One region of the Lysinibacillus sp. GW247-5R2A genome, then DNA from elsewhere that is predicted to be linked to it. Evidence: riboswitches for the same ligand, from Rfam matches in the RefSeq annotation. Region 1 holds a riboswitch; the other holds the start of a gene.
What was found. A riboswitch is a leader RNA that binds a small molecule or an ion and turns the genes downstream of it on or off. The one in region 1 is predicted to bind preQ1.

Region 1 (4,437 bases):
CTCAATCAATTTCTGGTTTTTCTCTTCGAACTTTTTAAAGTCCTCTTCTGTCCACCAGTTATTTGCATTGCCATTTTCGTCGTATGCAGATCCGTTGTTATCGAATGCATGGCTGATTTCATGGCCAATAATCATGCCAATGGCACCATAATTTTCTTCAGGTTTAGCATTTATATCATAGAAAGGCGCTTGAAGAATACCAGCAGGGAACGTAATTTCATTATTAAGAGCATTGTAAAAAGCATTTACCGTATATACGCTCGTTACCCATTCCGTTCGATCCACCGGTTTATCTAGCTTGGCTTTCGTGTTATCAATATAAGCTTTCGTTACTGTGAAGGTATTAGCGAATAGCGAACCACCTTCGTCATATGTTTTGATCGCTACTTTGTCTAATGTCGTATCCCATTTGTCAGGATAACCGATTTTAACAATCATCGTATCCAGTTTTTTAATGGCTTTAGCTTTTGTTGTTTCTGACATCCAATCAAGGGATTTGATTCTTTCCTCATACGTAGCAATTAACTGATCTACCATTTGTTCAACATCTTTTTTAGCTTTTGGAGAAAAATGTTGTTCGGCATACATTTGCTCCAAATAGCCGCTCATTGTGCTAGTTGTCTTAGCTACTGCGATTTCTTGATCTGTTTTTTCTCCTGTAACTCCGTATAATGTTGCGGCAAACTCATTAGCAGCATCTCCGAATTCATCTGACAACAAACCGCCAGTTGCCATAAGAAGTTGTACTTTAGAGTAGGCTTTAAGCACATTAAGATTAGTGTCCGTTAAGAGCTCTGCGCCTTTTTGTGCCAGCTTCACATCAAATACGATTACTTTATCTGCACTGTCAACTTTCATCGACTTCAAAACTTGTTTCATATCTACGGTTTTGAACATGTTATCGAATTGTTTGATTGAATATGGATTATAGTATTTAGTAACGTCGCCTTGTTCATGAGGATCAAGCGATACGGAAGCTAAGGCTTTTTCCATTTCGTAAATTTTCTCGGCAAGTGCTATTGCAGTAGACTCTTTCTCGCCTGACACGACTAAAAGCTTAGTCATATATTGAATATAGGCCTTTTTCGCATTGGCGTCTTCACTTACAAAACTGTTCTTATCTAAACCAGTAGCTAATCCAGTGAAATACAGAGCATTTTTACTGCTGTTCTTCGCATCGTTCATAATGGCAAAGCTAAATAGTGAGCTTAGACCCAATTCTTTCTCTAGGGTAAGATCTGCTTGCACAAGATCATCAAGGGTTTTAGCATCGTCAATTGCCTTTACATATTTTTGAATAGGCTCAATGCCTTGTTTATTTCTATTACTTGTATCCAATGCCGTCGAATAGAAGTCGGCAATCTTCTGTTCTTTCGTTCCCTCTGCAAATTGTTTGCCAGAAAGCTCAGTAATTATTTTTTCAATTTTATCTGTATTCTGTTTTTGGAGCTCAGGAAAACCACCACCCATGATTTCTCCTACTGGAATTGTCGATTTATTTAACCATTTTTTATTGATTGCTTCATAAAAATCGTCATGTAAGTGGGAGCCTTTAAGTGTCCATATTCTGGCGATCAGATTTTGGAACTCATCGGTCGTAATAGGATCGTTTGCGCCTAATTTGCCGTCAGGGTTGCCTGTCAGTACGCCTGCTTTTGTCAGATTATCGATATCTTTTTTAGCCCAAGTAGGTACATCAGTGTACTTAACTCCAAATGTGCCACTGCGAAGATCATTGCCAACAGGCTCTGGCAATTCGCCGAACGCTCTGCTCAACATAACTAATGCTTCAACTTTCTTGGCTGGCTCATTTTCTCGTAAATCCTTGTTTTTTGAGCCTTGTATAATCGCTTCTTTATTTAGTCCTGATTGATATGCATCTGCTGCCACCAACAAGGTTTTAACAAGCTCTCCTCTTGTCGCTGGTGGGGACTTTTCATCGGCATACACCGCTACACTTACTGATAAGACCATAATAATGGCCATGAGTAAGGATAAAAACTTCTTTTTCATCTTCGTGCTCCTTCATAGTGAATTTGTATAAATAAAGTTAATTGGGTAGATTTTAGTATTTCTACCATTTTTACATTGTAGTTGATTTTTTTTAGTTTGAAAATATGTTAGGAGCTTTTTCATTTCAAGTGAGCATTATCTAGCTAATTTTGCGCAAATAGAAGCAGAGAATGTTCACCTCCTATTGAAAATCTGACTATAAGAGTGAACGATAAGGTTCAAATAATAATGCACACAGATATATCGCGAAGAAATAAATTGTTAAGGTTTTATTTTATACGAATAGTAATAAATCTATGCTCAATTGAAGGTTTCATGTACTGCTAAATGGGTAGTATTACAGTGTTTGTGTACCAAAGAGGCATTACAGAGAAATTTGCATGAAAAAATCCATTTGACGTTTCATACTATTTTTCGTATTATATGGAGGAAAAGAATGCCCGGACTTAAACGGGAGAGGTTCATAGCTGATACCCTCTATAAAAAACTATGGAAACATGACACTATGCCATGTCCATATTGGACGTGGCTTTTTTTATGTTTAGACGTATGTTTGAATAGATGAATGGGTAAAGCCTCTCTTGAAAAGTGTTGGGAAACATTTAACAAGGAGGTTTTTTATGTCTGGTCGAAGCCATGAAGAAGGACTAAAGGATTTAACATTATTAGGTAATCAAGGAACGAAATATTCGTTTGAGTATGCCCCTGAGGTATTGGAGGCAGTGGATAATCTTCATTCTAGTCGGGATTATTTCGTTAAGTTTAATTGTCCAGAGTTCACTAGTTTATGCCCTCTTACCAATCAGCCTGATTTTGCAACGATGTACATTTCATATATTCCGGACAAAAAAATTGTTGAAAGTAAATCACTAAAGTTGTACTTATTTAGCTTTAGAAATCACGGTGATTTCCATGAGGATTGCGTTAATATCATTATGAATGACTTAATTACATTACTAGACCCACGATATATCGAGGTTTGGGGGAAATTTACTCCACGTGGGGGGATTTCAATTGATCCGTGGTGTAACTATGGGAAGACAGGAACTAAATACGAGGAAATCGCAAGTTATCGTTTAATGAACCACGATCTTAATCCGGAAAAAATTGATAATCGATAAATGAGGAATGGGTAAGTCCAATTAAAAAAGAGGTTTTTAGCTACCCTCTTAAAAAAACTAAGGGGAAAGCAGCACTTTTTCTTAGAGTGCTGTTTTTTCAAACAAAGGGAGTTTTTATGGATGAAGCAGGAAAAAGCAATTGTTGTATTTAGTGGAGGTCAGGACAGTACAACTTGTTTGTTTTGGGCAAACGAACGTTTTGCAGAGATTGAGGCAGTCACTTTTGATTATGGTCAAAGGCATCGTCTAGAAATTGATTGTGCGAAGCTAATAGCAGAGGAGCTCGGTATCAAACACCATATTCTTGATATGTCTCTCCTAAATCAGCTCGCTCCGAATGCATTAACACGACAAGACATTAAGGTGGAAGACGGTGAAAATGGTGAGCTTCCATCGACGTTTGTACCTGGACGGAATCTTCTTTTTCTTTCATTCGCTGGCGTTTTAGCGAGCCAGGTAGGAGCTAAGCATATCGTAACAGGTGTGTGTGAAACAGATTTTAGCGGATATCCGGATTGCCGAGACGTTTTTATTAAGTCTTTGAATGTAACGTTAAATTTATCGATGGATGATTCCTTTGTAATTGATACACCGCTGATGTGGCTGGATAAGGCACAGACATGGGGGCTTGCTGATCAGTTTGGGGCACTTGAATTTGTTCGGGAGAGAACATTGACTTGCTATAACGGTGTAATAGCTGATGGTTGTGGGGAATGTCCAGCCTGTAAACTGCGAAAAAAAGGGCTTGATGAATATTTAAGCAATAGGAAGGAGTTGTAGGCATGTTAGATTTTAAAATTGTCGATAAGCTCCAAAAAATGGGCGAAGATATTCAAAGCAATCAATTGAACTATCATGCTAAACGTGTGCTTGTAAGCAAAGAATTTACCTTCGATGCTGCTCATCATTTACATCAATATGAGGGGAAATGCAAAAATTTACACGGTCATACGTATCGTGTCATATTGGGACTGAGTGGATATACAGATGAACGTGGCTTGATGATTGATTTTGGCGATATTAAAAAAATATGGAAACAAAAAATCGAAATTCATTTGGATCATCGATATTTAAACGAAACGCTTCCACCTATGAATACGACAGCAGAAAATATCGTTGTTTGGATATACGAAAAATTGGTAGAGGCCTTGCATGAAGAACAAAGAGAAAACGGTGCGTGCGTAGAGTTTATCAGGCTTTATGAAACTCCGACAAGCTATGCAGAAGCAAGACGGGAGTGGATGGAGGTTGAGTAAGGTACCTGTTATCGAGATATTTGGACCAACAATTCAAGGTGAGGGAA
Region 2 (4,437 bases), on a different contig from region 1:
AACTTCTTCATTTGTCACAGTAACATACTCTGCACGACCAATTGTTTTTAAGTGACTGTGTTCAGGTCCTGCACCTGGGTAATCTAAACCTGCGGCAATGGAGTATGTTGGTAGAGGATTTCCCTCTGCATCCTGTAGCACTAAACATTTGAAGCCATGAAGCTCTCCAGGAGTTCCCTCGTTAAGTGTAGCAGCTTGATCTGGCTCTATTCCGATAAGACGAACATTTTCATCAGCAATATACTCTGCGAATGCCCCTATAGCATTACTTCCACCACCGACACAAGCTAAGACAGCTGTTGGTAGTTTTCCTTCTTTCTCCAAAATTTGTTCACGGCTTTCGCGGCTAATAACAGATTGGAAATGTTTAACCATTGAAGGGAATGGGTGTGGCCCAACAGCAGAGCCCAATTAATAAAATGTCGTTTCATAGTTTTCGACCAAATCCGCAAAGGCTTCATCAACAGCATCCTTTAAACGTCCTTGCCCCTTATCAACAGCTACAACCTTTGCACCAAGGAGCTCCATACGAAATACATTTAATGCCTGACGTTTAGTATCCTCTAACCCCATATAAATAGTACAATCTATTCCAAACATGGCACAGGCAGTAGCGGTTGCCACACCGTGTTGTCCTGCACCAGTTTCAGCAATAACACGATTTGCTCCCATACGTTTTGCCAATAAAATTTGGCCCAAGACATTATTGATTTTATGTGAGCCTGTATGGTTAAGATCCTCACGCTTTAAATAAATCTTTGCGCCAGCCAATTGCTGCGTTAAATTTTCTGCAAAATAAAGAGGGGATTTGCGTCCGACATATTCATGGAAATAATAATTCAATTCATTATTAAAGTCTTCATCCTCTTTATATTTTTGAAAATTTTCATCCAAAATAGTTAATACATGCTGAAGCTCCTTTGGAACGAAGCTACCACCAAATTCTCCAAAATATCCCTTGTTCTCTACTACTGTACTCATCTTTCCTCGACTCCTCTATGCTCATTTTTTCATAAAAAAAGGCACTCCATTCCTTCGTGAAAAGGACGAGTAACCGTGGTGCCACCTTTATTCGCAATATATGCGCGCTTTCTAACTCCGATAACGGGGAGTAAGTCGGCCTGACATTGGATAAGGCTGCTCTGAAGTCCATTCACAAGTACGTACTACTGGTTTACACCGACCACCAGCTCTCTTTAGAGTAACTATGCTTGCTACTATTCTTCTTTTTCGCATTTATTAGAAAGAATTGTAGAATGTTTTCAGAATATTGTCAAGAAAAAAAGACGAATCTCGTAAGACTCGTCTATTCAATCATTTCTTTAAAATGAAGGCGTTTATTTAGTATATACATTATAGGTGCACCAACCGCTAAGACAACGAATTCACCTGCTGCCACAGTGAGCCAAGTCCAAAAGAATGGTAGCTCTAAGGCTAAATTCAATTCAAACGCGATTATAAACATGGTGCATGTAAATAAAAGTGTATTGATGATTAAACGTGCCCAAATATTTTTAACAAATTTACAGATCAAAATGAACAAACCCAATGTAATTATAGAATGTCCAACACCAAATATTAAGTCGTAGATACCGAGTGGTGAAAAGATATTAGAAATAAATACCCCTATTATGATACCAACGGCAAAGCGTGGATTAAAGGCCACTAAATGGTTGAAAATTTCAGATACACGGAACTGCACCTCTGTAAAGCCAAATGGTGCAACAAGCATCGTCACAGCAATGTAAAGAGCTGCAATAATACCACTTGCTGCTAAAAATTTTATCTTCATATTCATTTCTCCCTAGTTTTTTTTCGTGGGATGGTTACGAACCACGTTGCTTTCACACAAGTCAATATTTTATTATACATATCTAGCAGAAGTCAAATGTCAGACTTTTTGTCAATATGACTAAATTCGCAAAATTGTCATAAATATTTTTTACTATTTTTTAAAAAGGAATCCAATATCGTAAATAGCGTAGTTTAGCGGTTTAAAGCGCCAAATTAAATGAAATGCTAAAATTTTTTGCGAAATACAAAAGTCAGAACATTCATAATGTTGTTGACGGAGCTCAATAATAACGATAATATAGCGATACATTCACACTTTGTTTGGATAAAGTGTGACAGTTATTCAAGAACTTAATCGGGGGGATTAATGGTGAAGAGCAATGTCAAAAAGCTTTCATTCCTACTCTTTGGATTAGTATTACTACTTGCTGCTTGTGGTAGTGGTGGGACTAGTTCAACAGAATCAAAGGGGAACGAAACGAATAACGCCAGTGACAGCGGGAACGCAGATGATAAAACATATAAAATCGGAATTACGCAAATTGTAGAGCATCCATCGTTAAATGCAGCGACGGAAGGCTTTAAAAAGGCGATTGAAGATGCAGGTTTAAAAGTTGAGTATGATCCACAAATTGCACAAGGCGATAATAGTCTTAACACAACGATTGCTAACAATCTAGTAAGTGCGAACGTAGATTTAATATTTGCTAACTCTACACCTTCTGCACAGGCCGCGGCAACAGCAACAGGTGATATTCCAATTATCTTTACTTCTGTAACAGATGCAGTAGGTGCTCAGCTCATAGAATCAATGGAGAAGCCAGGGAAAAATGTTACAGGTACTATTGATTTACATCCTGAAACGATTTCTAAAACGGTGGCATTTTTAAAAGAGCTAGGTGCTAAAAACGTTGGTATGGTCTACAACGCAGGTGAGCAAAATTCTGTAGCACAGGTGAAAGAAGTAAAAAAAGTAATGGCTGAGCAAGGTCTTGTGGTTAAAGAGGCATCAGCTGCAACTTCTGCAGAGGTAAAACAAGCAACTGAATCTTTAATCGGTAAAGTCGATGCATTTTATATTATTACAGACAATACAGTAGTCTCTGCTTTAGAGTCTGTCATCGATGTAGCAAATGCCAATAAATTGCCTTTAATAGTAGGGGAGCTTGACTCTGTGGCGCGAGGCGGTTTGGCTGCGTATGGTTTTGAATATTCCGATATTGGGTATGAGGCTGGGCAAATGGCAGTGAAAATTTTAAAAGGTGAAGCAACACCTGCTGAAACGCCAGCGCAATATCCACAAAATCTAAAGCTATTAATTAATAAAAAAGTAGCAGATGATTTAGGGATTGAAATTAAAGATTCTTGGGGTGCTGAACTTCTCGAAAAATAACTTGAAGCGGGGGAACCATCCCCGCTTTATCTTCATTTACCAGCAGTAGAATAATAAAGAGATTTAGGAGATGATTCAACGATGTTTTTAGCATTATTTGGCGCAGTGGAGCAAGGAATCATCTATGCAATTATGGCACTCGGTGTATATTTAACATTTCGGGTGTTAGATTTTCCGGATTTAACGGTTGATGGAAGCTTTGTAACAGGGGCGGCAACAGCGGCAACAATGGTTTTGCTTGGCTACCACCCAATCTTAGCGACTTTAGTGGCAATTGTTGCTGGATTTATTGCTGGATGTATGACAGGAATCCTTCACACAAAAGGGAAGATAAACCCACTATTATCAGGGATTTTAATGATGATTGCCTTATATTCGATTAACCTACGAATTATGGGGTTAACTGCAGAAAATACGATAGGTCGTCCAAATATTCCATTACTAAACTCTGAAACGATATTTTCAAAGTTTCAAGCGTTTTGGAGTAATTTAGGGATAGATGATGCTCTCAACAGCCTATTAAAAGGTATGGGGATTCAGCAAGTACCAGGCACTTGGAGTGTACTAATTGTCATCGTAATTATTACCATTTTAATCAAATTAGTGGCAGATTGGTTCTTAAAAACAGAGGTTGGGCTTGCTATTCGGGCTACTGGTGATAATAAACGAATGATTCGCAGCTTCTCAGCCAATACAGATACACTCATTATTTTAGGGCTAGGACTTTCCAACGCACTTGTCGCATTTTCTGGAGCTTTAATCGCACAATATTCGAAGTTCGCTGATGTAAGTATGGGAATTGGTATGATTGTGATCGGGCTTGCATCTGTCATTATCGGGGAAGCAATTTTTGGTACAAAGACCATTATTCGTACCACTTTTGCAGTCATCGCTGGAGCTATTATTTATCGTATTATTTTAGCGTTAGCATTACGTGTAGATTTCCTGGATTCAGGAGATATGAAATTAATTACAGCTATTATCGTCATTTTGGCGTTGATCTTGCCTCAATTGATTAACAAGCGTAAGGAACGTAAGCGTAAGGCTAAACGGGCTGCCGAACTTATGCAAATCAAACCAGTAGAGCAAGGAGGTAAAGGCCTTGCTTAAATTACACGGTATAAATAAGGTGTTCAATGAAGGGACACCGGATGAAAAGATCGCTCTAGCAGAAATTAACCTACATTTAACGCCTGGTGATTTTGTCACTATTATTGGGAGTAATGGGGCAGGTAAGTCAACGATGATGA

Region 2: linked by a shared signal. The riboswitch ahead of AC07YC_RS18775 (QueT transporter family protein) and the one ahead of queF (preQ(1) synthase) in region 1 are both predicted to bind preQ1.

Annotation. Positions count from the first base shown of each region.
Region 1 covers NZ_JBWKZL010000002.1:288,295-292,731, reverse strand. Annotated here, with positions in the region: gene AC07YC_RS05055 (M13-type metalloendopeptidase) at 1-2,013, opposite strand, end outside; PreQ1 riboswitch class I at 2,464-2,510, shown strand; gene queF (preQ(1) synthase) at 2,634-3,134, shown strand; gene queC (7-cyano-7-deazaguanine synthase QueC) at 3,255-3,914, shown strand; gene queD (6-carboxytetrahydropterin synthase QueD) at 3,917-4,390, shown strand; gene queE (7-carboxy-7-deazaguanine synthase QueE) at 4,383-4,437, shown strand, end outside.
Region 2 covers NZ_JBWKZL010000013.1:36,980-41,416, forward strand. Annotated here, with positions in the region: partial or broken gene trpB (tryptophan synthase subunit beta) at 1-981, opposite strand, end outside; T-box leader at 1,040-1,240, opposite strand; gene AC07YC_RS18775 (QueT transporter family protein) at 1,307-1,792, opposite strand; PreQ1 riboswitch class I at 1,799-1,843, opposite strand; gene AC07YC_RS18780 (ABC transporter substrate-binding protein) at 2,165-3,187, shown strand; gene AC07YC_RS18785 (ABC transporter permease) at 3,269-4,297, shown strand; gene AC07YC_RS18790 (ABC transporter ATP-binding protein) at 4,290-4,437, shown strand, end outside.